DNA from 2 places in the Syntrophomonas sp. UBA1041 genome. Region 1 is predicted to be linked to the other one. Evidence: riboswitches for the same ligand, from Rfam matches in the RefSeq annotation. Region 1 holds a riboswitch; the other holds the start of a gene.
What was found. Region 1 has a riboswitch for molybdenum cofactor ahead of fdhF (formate dehydrogenase subunit alpha). Riboswitches for the same ligand answer to the same signal wherever they lie in the genome.

Region 1 (5,399 bases):
ATCCAAATAACCCCGGGCTGTACCTGATCGGTTACCCAGGCGGTGGTTAGAACTGAACCACGGCGGGATGTAATCCTCATCCGGCTGCCGGTAACCACGCCTAATTTTTCCGCTTCCTGCGGGTGTACCTGGGTCATTTCTCGATCCCAGACACTGGCAATACCCGCCGAATATTGGGTGGTAACATTATAGTGCTGCATTACGCGGCCCGTACACAGCAGGATGGGATAATCTGTATCCGGCATTTCTCCCGGAGGAATATGGTCATTGGGTTGGAAACCGCCCAGCCCGCGGGTGAATTTGCCGATATGCAGAATGGGGGTGCCAGGATGATCAGGGGTGGGACATGGCCAGTGCACGGATTCTTTTTCCATACGGGCAAAACTAATGCCAGCCATGGCGGGGGACAGGGAGGCCATTTCATCCCAGATTTCACTTGGATGATTGTAAGACATGGGATAGCCCATGCGGGTAACCATCTGACAAATCGTTTCCCAGTTGGCCTGGCCAGGCAGAGGCTCAATCGCTTTACGAACTCGCTGAGGTCGGCGCTCAGTATTGGTAAAGGTACCGTCGCATTCCGCAAAGCTGGCGGCCGGCAGCACGACATCAGCTAATTCAGCAGTTTCAGTCAGGAAGAGTTCCTGTACCACAAAGAAGTCCAGATTCTTGATGGCTTCTTTAATATGATTGGCATTGGGATCGGTTAGTACCGGATTTTCACCCAGAATATACATGACTTTTACTTTGCCTTCATGGGCGGCTTCAAACATTTCCGGAATCTTTAAGCCTACTTTATCCGGCAAGGTTGCTCCCCAAGCTTTTTCATGTTTTTCCCGGGCGGCTTTATCGGTAACATTCTGATAACCGGAATAAACGTTAGGCAGAGCGCCCATGTCACAGGCACCCTGAACATTGTTCTGCCCGCGGACGGGGTTTACGCCCACGCCGGGACGGCCGATATGACCGGTCAGCATGGCCAGATTGGCAATACTCATAACATTACGGGTACCGCAGATGTGCTCGGTAATGCCCAGTGAATAGAAGATCATGGCTTTATCAGTGCTGGCATACAGACGGGCTACCCGATAAAGGTCTTCCACGGAGACACCGGTGAGCTCGGAAACGCGCTCCGGAGTGTATTCGGCAGCCAGGGCTTTCATTTCTTCATAGTTTTCGGTACGGGTTTCTATAAAGTTCTTATCTTCCAGACCTTCTTTGATAATTATATGCATTAAACCATTGAGTAGCGGAATATCGGTACCGTGTTTCTGTTGCAGCCAGATGTCGGATTCAGCGGCCAGCTCCGTACAGCGAGGATCACAGACTACCAGTTTGCAGCCGTGGCGAGCCGCTTGCCGCATTTTATAGCCAAGTACCGGATAGGATTCAGTAGGATTGATACCGATCAGGAATAACAGTTCGGCTTCATTAGTAACTTCAGATAAAATGTTGGTCATGGCGCCGCTGCCAAAAGAATTAGCCAGACCCGCTACTGAGGGAGCATGGCAGGTACGGGCGCAATGATCCACATTGTTGGTGCCTAAATGGGCCCGGGTGAATTTCTGGATCAGGAAGTTTTCTTCATTGGTACAACGGGCTGAGCTTAACGCTGCAAATGAATCGGGACCATTTTGGGCTTTATTCTCATTAAATTTCCGGGCAATCAGCTCAAAGGCTTCATCCCAGGATGCTTCCTCAAATTTGCCGTTACGCTTGATCAGCGGCGTTTTAAGGCGTTTTTCATTGTAAATAAAATCCCAGCCAAAGCGTCCTTTTACACATAAGCTGCGGCCATTTACCGGAGCGTTTGGATTGGACAGAACGCCGATGACTTTGCCTTTGTTCACAGCTAAGTCGAAATTGCAGCCGGTACCACAGAAGGGACAGGTGGTCCGCACCCGGTCGATATCCCAGCGGCGACCCTGGCCGGACATGGTTTTCTCAGTTAAAGCGCCGGTTGGACAGACGGCTACGCATTGTCCACAGAAAACGCAATCTGATTCAATATAGGGTACATCACCAGCCGTAGTTGCTTTACGGTCGAAGCCACGATTCAGATAAGAAAGATTGTCTTTCCCGGTCAGTTCTTCACAGGCTCTAACACAGGCGCCGCAGAGAATGCACTTGTTTAAATCCCGATTAATAAAGGGATTGCTGTTATCGATTTTATAAGAATGCTTTTCTCCTTGATAGGGACTTTCTTTTACCCCGTACTGATAACAATAATCGGCCAGAACGCAGGCACCGGCCTTGTCGCAGGTCAGGCAGTCCAGGGGATGATTGGCAATCAGCAGTTCCAGGATGGTCTTGCGGGCTGCAATCACAGCCGGAGACTCGGTTTCTACAACCATCCCAGGGCTTACCGGGGTTACGCAGGAAGCCGGCAGAAGCCGATTTCCTTTTACTTCGACTACACATAGTCGACATGCACCCAGCGGGCTTAGATCGGGGTCATAACACAGGCGAGGAATTTTAATGCCGGCTGCTTCAGCTGCTTGCAGTACGGTGCTCCCAGCTGCGGCTTCAACCTCCTTCCCGTTGATGGTCAATTTAATTTGTTCCACTTCCATCACTCCTTTTAGTCGTTAGAAATAAAAAAATCTCCTATCTGAGTAGGAGGATGGACTTCATTGGCATAAATACTATGACAATGGTTGGCATTCAAATGCACGCTCCTTCCACCTACTCAGAAACAACTTGCGGTGTTAATTAAATAAAAACACCTGACATTACCAGCGCATAAATGATGCGGGCAACGCAAATTGTTTTCTAAAAGCCAGTGACTCCTTTCCAAGTAAGGGAGGCAAACCCGTTTCCGGATTTACCGTAGCGGTATAATAACCGTGTCGGCTAATTCACCGTGGCCGCAGCTTTAGGTGAAGTAGCTTTGGAGCTACGCTTTTGAAAAAATTAAACTCCTGGGCAACCTGGTTGCTACACAAGTCTTAGGGTAAGTCATTCAGGCTTTAACAGTGGTGGAATAAAGGAAGGAATTCTGGTCAGGCCATGTTATAAAATTGCCTGCCAGCAATTCGAATGAAGCATGGGAGCAGGAATAAACTCAGCCGATAAACGAAATCGGTGAAAAAGGCTGCAACAGCTTCAGGTCTTCATTTATGCCACGGGGTATTGAAACACTATGAGCCACCGGTTCATGCAAATTAACTCACATGCAACGGCTTATGATTTGCTTAAACCCTGTACTTGATAGCACTTTTTCACCTCCCTCAATATTGGCATGTTGCTGGCAATATTTTGATCAGGCAGCAGTCATAAATACTAATTGCACTGTTTGAAATTGCCAGAGGGATATGTCTGCTGGACAAACATATCCTTATCAAAATAATACTTCGACACAAGCGTAAATATTCCTCTATATAATTTAAAATATTATATAAGGGAATATAAAATAGGTTATGATGCCTGAATAACCGCCTTATTATTTAATGATATTGCAAAAATAAATTAACGCCAGGGTGGAATGTCCCCAGCGTTAATATGAAGCTTCAATTTTGTTGGAGTTAATTTGCCGAAGGAGGGCGTAGTTTAGTGTATATTATACTCAATATTGCATATATAAACGCTGATTTGGATTTTTCACACAGCCGGCCGTCCCCATATCCCCTGCCAGTGGAATAAATGTATCCACAGATAAAGGGTTGAGACAGCGATCTGATATTTATCACCTATTTCCCAGATGTCGTCGGAACGGGTATAGTAATCACGCAGAACAGTCAGAATGAACAGGATGCTATATGATCTATAAGGGATTATGACTTCCGGAAGGATGGCATGAGTATGCCCACAGGATTTACAGATCACCCGGAGTGTGCTGATAGAACTCTCTTGAGCTATTACCCTGCGGGTACCACCGGTGTTCGCTATCGCTCACCAATAATGTTGCTGGTCCCCTGGATTAATGGCTGGCCCACAATAGACATTAATACCGCTGTGATGCCAGCACAGCATATTCTCTATAATGTGGCCTGCCTTTTTTAACATCTTAAATACTTCCCCATGAAACAAGTCTATGAGGCTCGAAGCATATTCCTATCTATCATAAGGGATTTTTGCTGTGGATTCATGTTTCGATGCCATGTTTTTTTATTTTTTTGTAGAGGGTAGAAAGGTCAATTTCTAGTTGCTCGGCTGCTTTGGCCAGGTTAAAGTTGCTTATTTCCAAGGCTCGGGCTATCAATTCCTCCTCAAACTTCTGGCTGGCTGCTTTCAAGCTTTGTAATTCTAAAGGAGCTTCGCTGCTGCACCGGTTTTGCAGGAACTTGAAATGTCGGCAATCCAGAGAACGGCCGTTTTCCATATCAGCCATAATTATCGCCCTCTCCAACATATTCTCCATTTCCCGGACATTCCCGGGCCAGTGGTATTGCTCCAATAATTTCAATGATTTGGGAGAAATATTAGCAATCATGGTCCGCAGCCGGGGGTTCAACTTGTCAATAAAATGGCAGATTAAAACAGGAATATCTTGCTTGCGCTGGCGCAAAGGGGGCACTTCCAACCTTACTACATTAAGGCGGTAATACAAATCCTCGCGGAATTTCTTTTCCTGAATCAGCTGTTCCAGGCTCCGGTTGGTAGCTGCAATCACCCGGACATTTATCTTAATGGGGAAGCTGCCTCCCAATCGCTCGATTTCTTGTTCCTGCAGTACTATCAGCAGCTTGCTCTGCATGGAAAGCGACATCTCTCCTATTTCGTCAAGAAAGATGGTACCCCCATGGGCCAACTCAAACTTTCCCGGTTTGCCTCCCTTTTTGGCTCCGGTATAGGCGCCTTCCTCATAGCCAAAAAGCTCAGCTTCCAGCAAATTCTCCGGAATTGCGGCGCAATTGATGCGCAGGAAGGGAAAGCGTGACCGGGGGCTGGCATTATGGATGGCATTGGCAAAAAGATCCTTGCCCGTACCGCTTTCGCCCGTAATCAATACGGTTGTAAAAGGATGATTGGCAATCTGCCGGGCAAAAGACTTGAGCATTTCCATGCCTTTATCCTTGCTCACAATATCATCAAAAGTATATTTGGCGGTATAAAGGCTATCCACCTCATCCCGGTACATATTCAACTCGGAAAGAAGATTCTCCACCAAGTTTTTAGCATCCCATATGTCGGGAAAGACACTGTAGGCAAAGGCCCCAACCGTTTCCCCATCCTTGATAATTGGTATGGTGGAAGCAATCATGTTATGCCCGTTAACCTTCCAGTTGTATCCCACCATAGCCTTTCCTGTCGCTAAAATGGTAAACACCCGGGTATGGGGAGTAACTTCCTTTATGGGCTTTCCTACTACTTCTTCCTTGGTAAGATCCAAAACCTGCAAATAGGTTTCGCTTACCGAAAGAACTTTCCCCTTGCTATCAACGATTATGGCGGCCATA
Region 2 (5,399 bases), on a different contig from region 1:
GTACATAATGAGGTGTCAATAAAAACCATTTTTCTCGCCATCGTTAAGCCCTCCTTATGTTGACAAGACAGCATTTATACTCAGGAGTACCCGCTCCGGGATCGCATGCATTCATTGTCACATTATTAGTACTGGGGCCAGGACTCAAGCTGGCAAAGCCCCAGCTCCACGGCATACCGATGGTCTCCTGATCTTTACCGTTGATTTTAAGAGTCTGGATTCGGTCAGTCACCAGGGCACGCACTACTAACTTGCCACGGGCAGAGGATACTTCGACTTCATCCCCTTCTTTAACACCAATTTTATGGGCCAGGTTTTTGCTTATTTCAGCATAAGGCTCAGGCGCTATCTCATTCAGCCAGGGAATGTTGCGGGTAATCGCCCCGGCGCAGAAGTGCTCGACAACCCCATAGGAGGTAAGGACATAGGGATATTCATCCGGGTTGCCAAACTCTTTTGAAACAATCTTGGCGCAAGGATTGCTCTGCACCTCAGGATGCAGAAGATTGGCGGTCGGGCTTTCAATCGGCTCATAGAACTCCGGCATCGGTCCATCAACCGTCATACCTGCTCCACGAATCGGGACGACAGCCGCAGTACCTTCTGGCGCAACTGTACCACTCTTATAAGTAGCTGCGAATAAGCGTCCTACTCCTTCAGGATTCTGTTTGAACCCAATCTTTCCTTCCGGTGTATCAGGACCTTTGGTCTTGTCGACCACATCGGGTCCGTCATTGCCGACCCAGAGATTCTGGACGGGATCCCACCAGATCAGCTTGCGTTTGGAATCGACCGGCTGCCCTTGGGCATCGCAAGAAGCCCGGTTATAGAGAACGCGGATATTGCCCGGCCAGGCAAAAGCATAATCTTTATTCAGGCCCAGACCGGTGGGATCAGCATTGCCCCGGCGGTCTGCCAGGTTTTTGCCTTCCGGAGTTACCCCTGCATATACCCAGCATCCGGTGGAAACCGTGCCAATCGGTGCTGCCAGATATTCGCCTATCGCGGCAATAGGTTTGCCAGTAGTATCGTTATAGCCGCCGAGTTCCTGGAGGACTTTTAATGCGCTTGCTTCATGATCGCCATAATCCCAGTTGGCTTTTAAAATTGGTTCATCCTTGGGGTCATTGCTTCCGCTATAAAGGGCGCGAACTCTCTTGAAGATGTGGTCCAGCATATCCAAATCCGGGTGACAGTCATTGAGGGGTTTTAATGCCACTTCCTTCCACTGGACCAGGCGGGAAGAATTGGTCATGCTGCCGGCCTTTTCATAAACGAAGGCCGCCGGCAGGAAGATTACCTCGGTCGGAATCTTGGCCGGATTTAATCCTTCTTCTTTCCAGAACTGGGCGGTTTCGGTGTTAAATATGTCGGCCACTACCAGCATTTCCAGACTAGATAGGCCTCTAGCCACCAGTTTTCTGTCCGGGATGGAAACCGTGGAGTTGGAGCCCCAGTTGAGGAGAAGCTTAAACTGTCCTTCTTCCATTTTGCTGAAGAACTGGGGTTGAATAGGCATATTTGCTGGATTGTTCTTGGGCAGCCACTGATATCCGTATTCATTTTCGGCGGTAGCATTCGCGCCGAACCAGGCCTTGAGCAGGGCTACTATTGGTTTATACTGGACCGAGCCGTGTTTCGCAGCAAAATCATTCAAGGTCTTTTCTTGATTAGTAGGATAAGGGATATATCCAGGCAAGTTGGCGTTCAGGTTGGCCATATCGGTGGAACCCTGAACATTGGGCTCGCCGCGCAGGGCCTGGATGCCGCCACCGGCCTTGCCCACATTGCCCAGTAGCAATTGGATGATGGCGTAGCAACGAATACCCTGCACACCGGTGGTGTGCTGGGTCATGCCCAGGGCGTAGAAGATGTTGCCTGGTTTGGCTGCAGCGAAGGTGTCGGCTATCTGTTTTATTTTGGCAACCGGTATTCCGGTGATGTTTGAAGCTACTTCAAAGGTATATCTGGAATAATGGGTTTTGAGTTTCTGGAAAACACAATCCGGATCATCCAGGCTGTCTGCCTTTACCGGTTTACCCTCGGCATCCAGTTGATAGGCCCAGCTTGCATAATCATACTTCCTGGTTTCAGGGTTAAAACCGGAAAACATACCGTCTTTGAATCCAAAATCTTTGCTTATCTTATAAAGCGCATTGGTGAAATTCAAAACATAGAACTCATCATAAAGCCTATTCTCGATGTAATAATTGATCATTGCACCCAGGTAAGCAATATCGGTTCCGGGACGGATTTGGGCGAAGACATCCGCCTGGGAAGCGGTGCGCGTGAAGCGCGGGTCAACAACAATAACCTTGGCGCCTTTCGCCCGGGCGCGGTTAACCCATTTCATAGCAATGGGATGGCATTCCGCACAGTTGCTGCCTGCGATCAAGAAACATTCGGAGTTTTGCATATCCTGCCAGGAGTTGGTCATGGCGCCGCGTCCAAATGAAGGTGACAAACTAGCCACCGTGGGCGCGTGTCAGATACGGGCCTGGTGTTCGTGGAATGGTGTCCCGATCAGGCGGGCAAGTTTGGAAAGCAGGTAGCTTTCCTCATTATCAACCTCGGCCGAACCTATCATACAAATGCCTTCCGCCCGATTCACGGTAACGGTTTCTTTGGCTCCGGTCTTGGCATTCGTAATCTCCTCGGTGCTCGTCCAGGTCTTATCTCTGACTTCCTTGATTTTCTTGGCAATACGATCATAAGCTTCTTCCCAGGTAATATCCACGAATTCGTCAGAACCCGGAGCACGATAAAGCGGATTTTTCGGACGTTCCGGAGAATAGGCCACCTGCGCCAGGCTTGCCGCCTTGGGGCAAAGGGTACCTTCGTTGATGGGATTGTCCGGGTTCCCATCAAGGTGGACCAGTTTTCCATCCTTAATATGCAGGAGAAGCCCGCATCCACCTGAGCAGAAGTGACAGATGCTGGGTATCTTTGTGCACCCTGCCAGCTTCAGTGCGTGCCCGTGTGCGGCAGTTGCTTCCAAGTCAAACCCCAAGCCGGAAGCAACCGCGGCAACGGAGAGACCTGAAAGCTTCAGGAAACCACGACGAGTAAATTTCATAACCAATCTCTACCTCCCTTAAAAACTACTACTACCAGCAGATACTCTTTTTGCCAGAGTACCTGATTGCATTTATGGGATAAGCAAAAATGCCTCCAGCAAAGGCCAGGGGCATAAAAAAATATTTTTGGATTTTATGCCCATTATGGCCCAGCAAGTACTACCTGCTTTGAACCAGGCTTTTTAGGCTCCTTTCCAAAAATACGGGGAGGCACAATCGTTTCCAACTATACCCAGAGGCCTAGAAACCATGGCTTTGCTTTAGGTCTAAAGGCTTGGAGCTATACAATTGTCTTAATCATACGCCAACCATACACAGAATAATACACCGTATGCTATATACATCCAACTATCTCAAACACAATATAACATAATGCTATTATTTTGTCACTAAAAAAATTAAACATAATTATTTCATATTAAGCCTAACAATTTACTATAATGGATGTATAATAAATAAAGAAATATATACTGAGGGTTTTAAAACATCGGGGGATATATTTCACCTCTTTATAGAACAAAAAAGGAAATGCGCGATAAATGAGGTAGGTTATTTATGAGTAGACTACAGTTGGTTAATGATAAGATATTAGAAGCTGTTAGTTTAGATAAAGCTGTTGATATAAGCTGTGAAAGCATTCAAGCCCTGGACACCGAGTACCTGCACATCGATAATGCCTATATGCGGGTGGCCGCGGATAATATAGCCAGCTTTATTGATATACCCAATTTTGACCGTTCGGCAATGGATGGCTATACGATTGGCAAGACTGATCTTAAAAGACTGCAAACCGGACGATCGTTGCGTTTGAGAGTAGCTTCTATTATCGGAGCTGGTTCAATTGAAAACAGGCCAACAAGGCCCGGGGAAACCTGTAGAATTATGACCGGGGCTTTGCTTCCAGAGGGCAGCGTTGCCGTTATCAAACAAGAGGACGTTGAGATAATAAATGAAAACTATATAATTGTCAGCATCAGGCCGCGGCGGGGTGAAAATATACGAAGAGCCGGCCACGAATTGATGGCTGGAGATAGAGTTGCCGCCAAAGGGCAGGTTTTAAAAGCGGAAATCCTGGAAAGAATAGCCGCCTGTGGCATAGAAAGGGTGCCGGTATACAAAGTGCCTCGTGTATATATTATAGACACGGGAAATGAGTTGCTTTTACCCGGGTCCCCCATCAAAACAGGATGCATATATTGCAGCAACCGGAGCCTATTAGCATGCAAAATAAACAGCAGCAGAGCTTTACCGTCGCTGTCGCCTTCTGTAATTAATGATGACCTGCACACCATTATAGCTGCAATAAAAAAGGCGGCACGGGTCTCTGATATGATAATAATCAGCGGGGGGACCGGCAACGGCCTTTTCGACTTGGTTCGCAACGCGTTCGAGTATTTGAATGCCCAGCTTCTTTTCAAAGGTATAAACGTCTTTCCCGGCAAAAATACTTCGGCCGCCCTTCTTGATGGCAAACTTATTTTCAATCTGTCCGGCAGCCCCTCTGCAGCCGGAATATTGTTTGAAGCTCTGGTAAAACCGGCCCTGCTTAAGTTAAAAGGAGAGTTATTGTATAAAGGTGATTGGTTTAATATAGAGCTGGCCAGTCCCATTGAACATTTAAAGTCGGGGCGCAGCCTGCACCGAGGAGAAATGATTATTGAACAGGGCCATGCCTACGCCCTGCCGGTAAACCGAAAAGATATTAATACGGGAAATATTCCTTTACTGTTAGATGTACATAAAAGGTCGGGGGAAGAACCCGTCATGGTTAAAGCTAAATTAATCGTAGATTAAGACACAAGCATCAGCGCTCCTTACCCCTCACTCCTCACTTTTCTCATTAATCATTTTTATTGCCCGAACTTATAGCACAAGATTGTGTACCGGGGGTTTATGGCCCCCGGTACATAATAAACATAATCTGGGATTATAGAGCATTAATTAAACTTGGCTGTATAATCGTTTCTAAAATGCTTTAAGGTTGTTAGCACTGGAGCCGGAGCCGCCTGTCCCAAACCACACAAGCAGGCTTTGGACATAACGCTTCCCAGTCTCTCCATAAAGTCTAGATCGCCGGCAACTGCTCCGCCGTTTTTCACCCGGTGCAGCATTTCATGCATGCGCTGAGTTCCCTCCCGGCAGGGGGTGCACTTGCCGCACGATTCATGAGCAAAGAACTTGCTTATGCGATCAATTACATCGACTATATCCCGGGTCTCATCCATTACGAAGAAGGCTCCTGACCCCAGGGTAGCGCCAATGGCTGACATGGAATCGAAGTCGATCGGGGTATCGAGCAGTGATTCGGGTATGAATCCGCCA

Region 2: another riboswitch for molybdenum cofactor. It lies ahead of fdnG (formate dehydrogenase-N subunit alpha); the one in region 1 lies ahead of fdhF (formate dehydrogenase subunit alpha).

Annotation. Positions count from the first base shown of each region.
Region 1 is NZ_DCEA01000031.1:24,550-29,948, reverse strand. Features, by position in the region: gene fdhF (formate dehydrogenase subunit alpha) at 1-2,567, opposite strand, end outside; molybdenum cofactor riboswitch at 2,771-2,908, opposite strand; gene B2633_RS05375 (DUF6431 domain-containing protein) at 3,601-3,840, opposite strand; gene B2633_RS05370 (sigma-54 interaction domain-containing protein) at 4,085-5,399, opposite strand, start outside.
Region 2 is NZ_DCEA01000101.1:4,982-10,380, reverse strand. Features, by position in the region: gene B2633_RS14675 (4Fe-4S dicluster domain-containing protein) at 1-41, opposite strand, end outside; gene fdnG (formate dehydrogenase-N subunit alpha) at 44-3,076, opposite strand; molybdenum cofactor riboswitch at 3,249-3,369, opposite strand; gene B2633_RS14665 (molybdopterin molybdotransferase MoeA) at 3,633-4,871, shown strand; gene nuoF (NADH-quinone oxidoreductase subunit NuoF) at 5,015-5,399, opposite strand, start outside.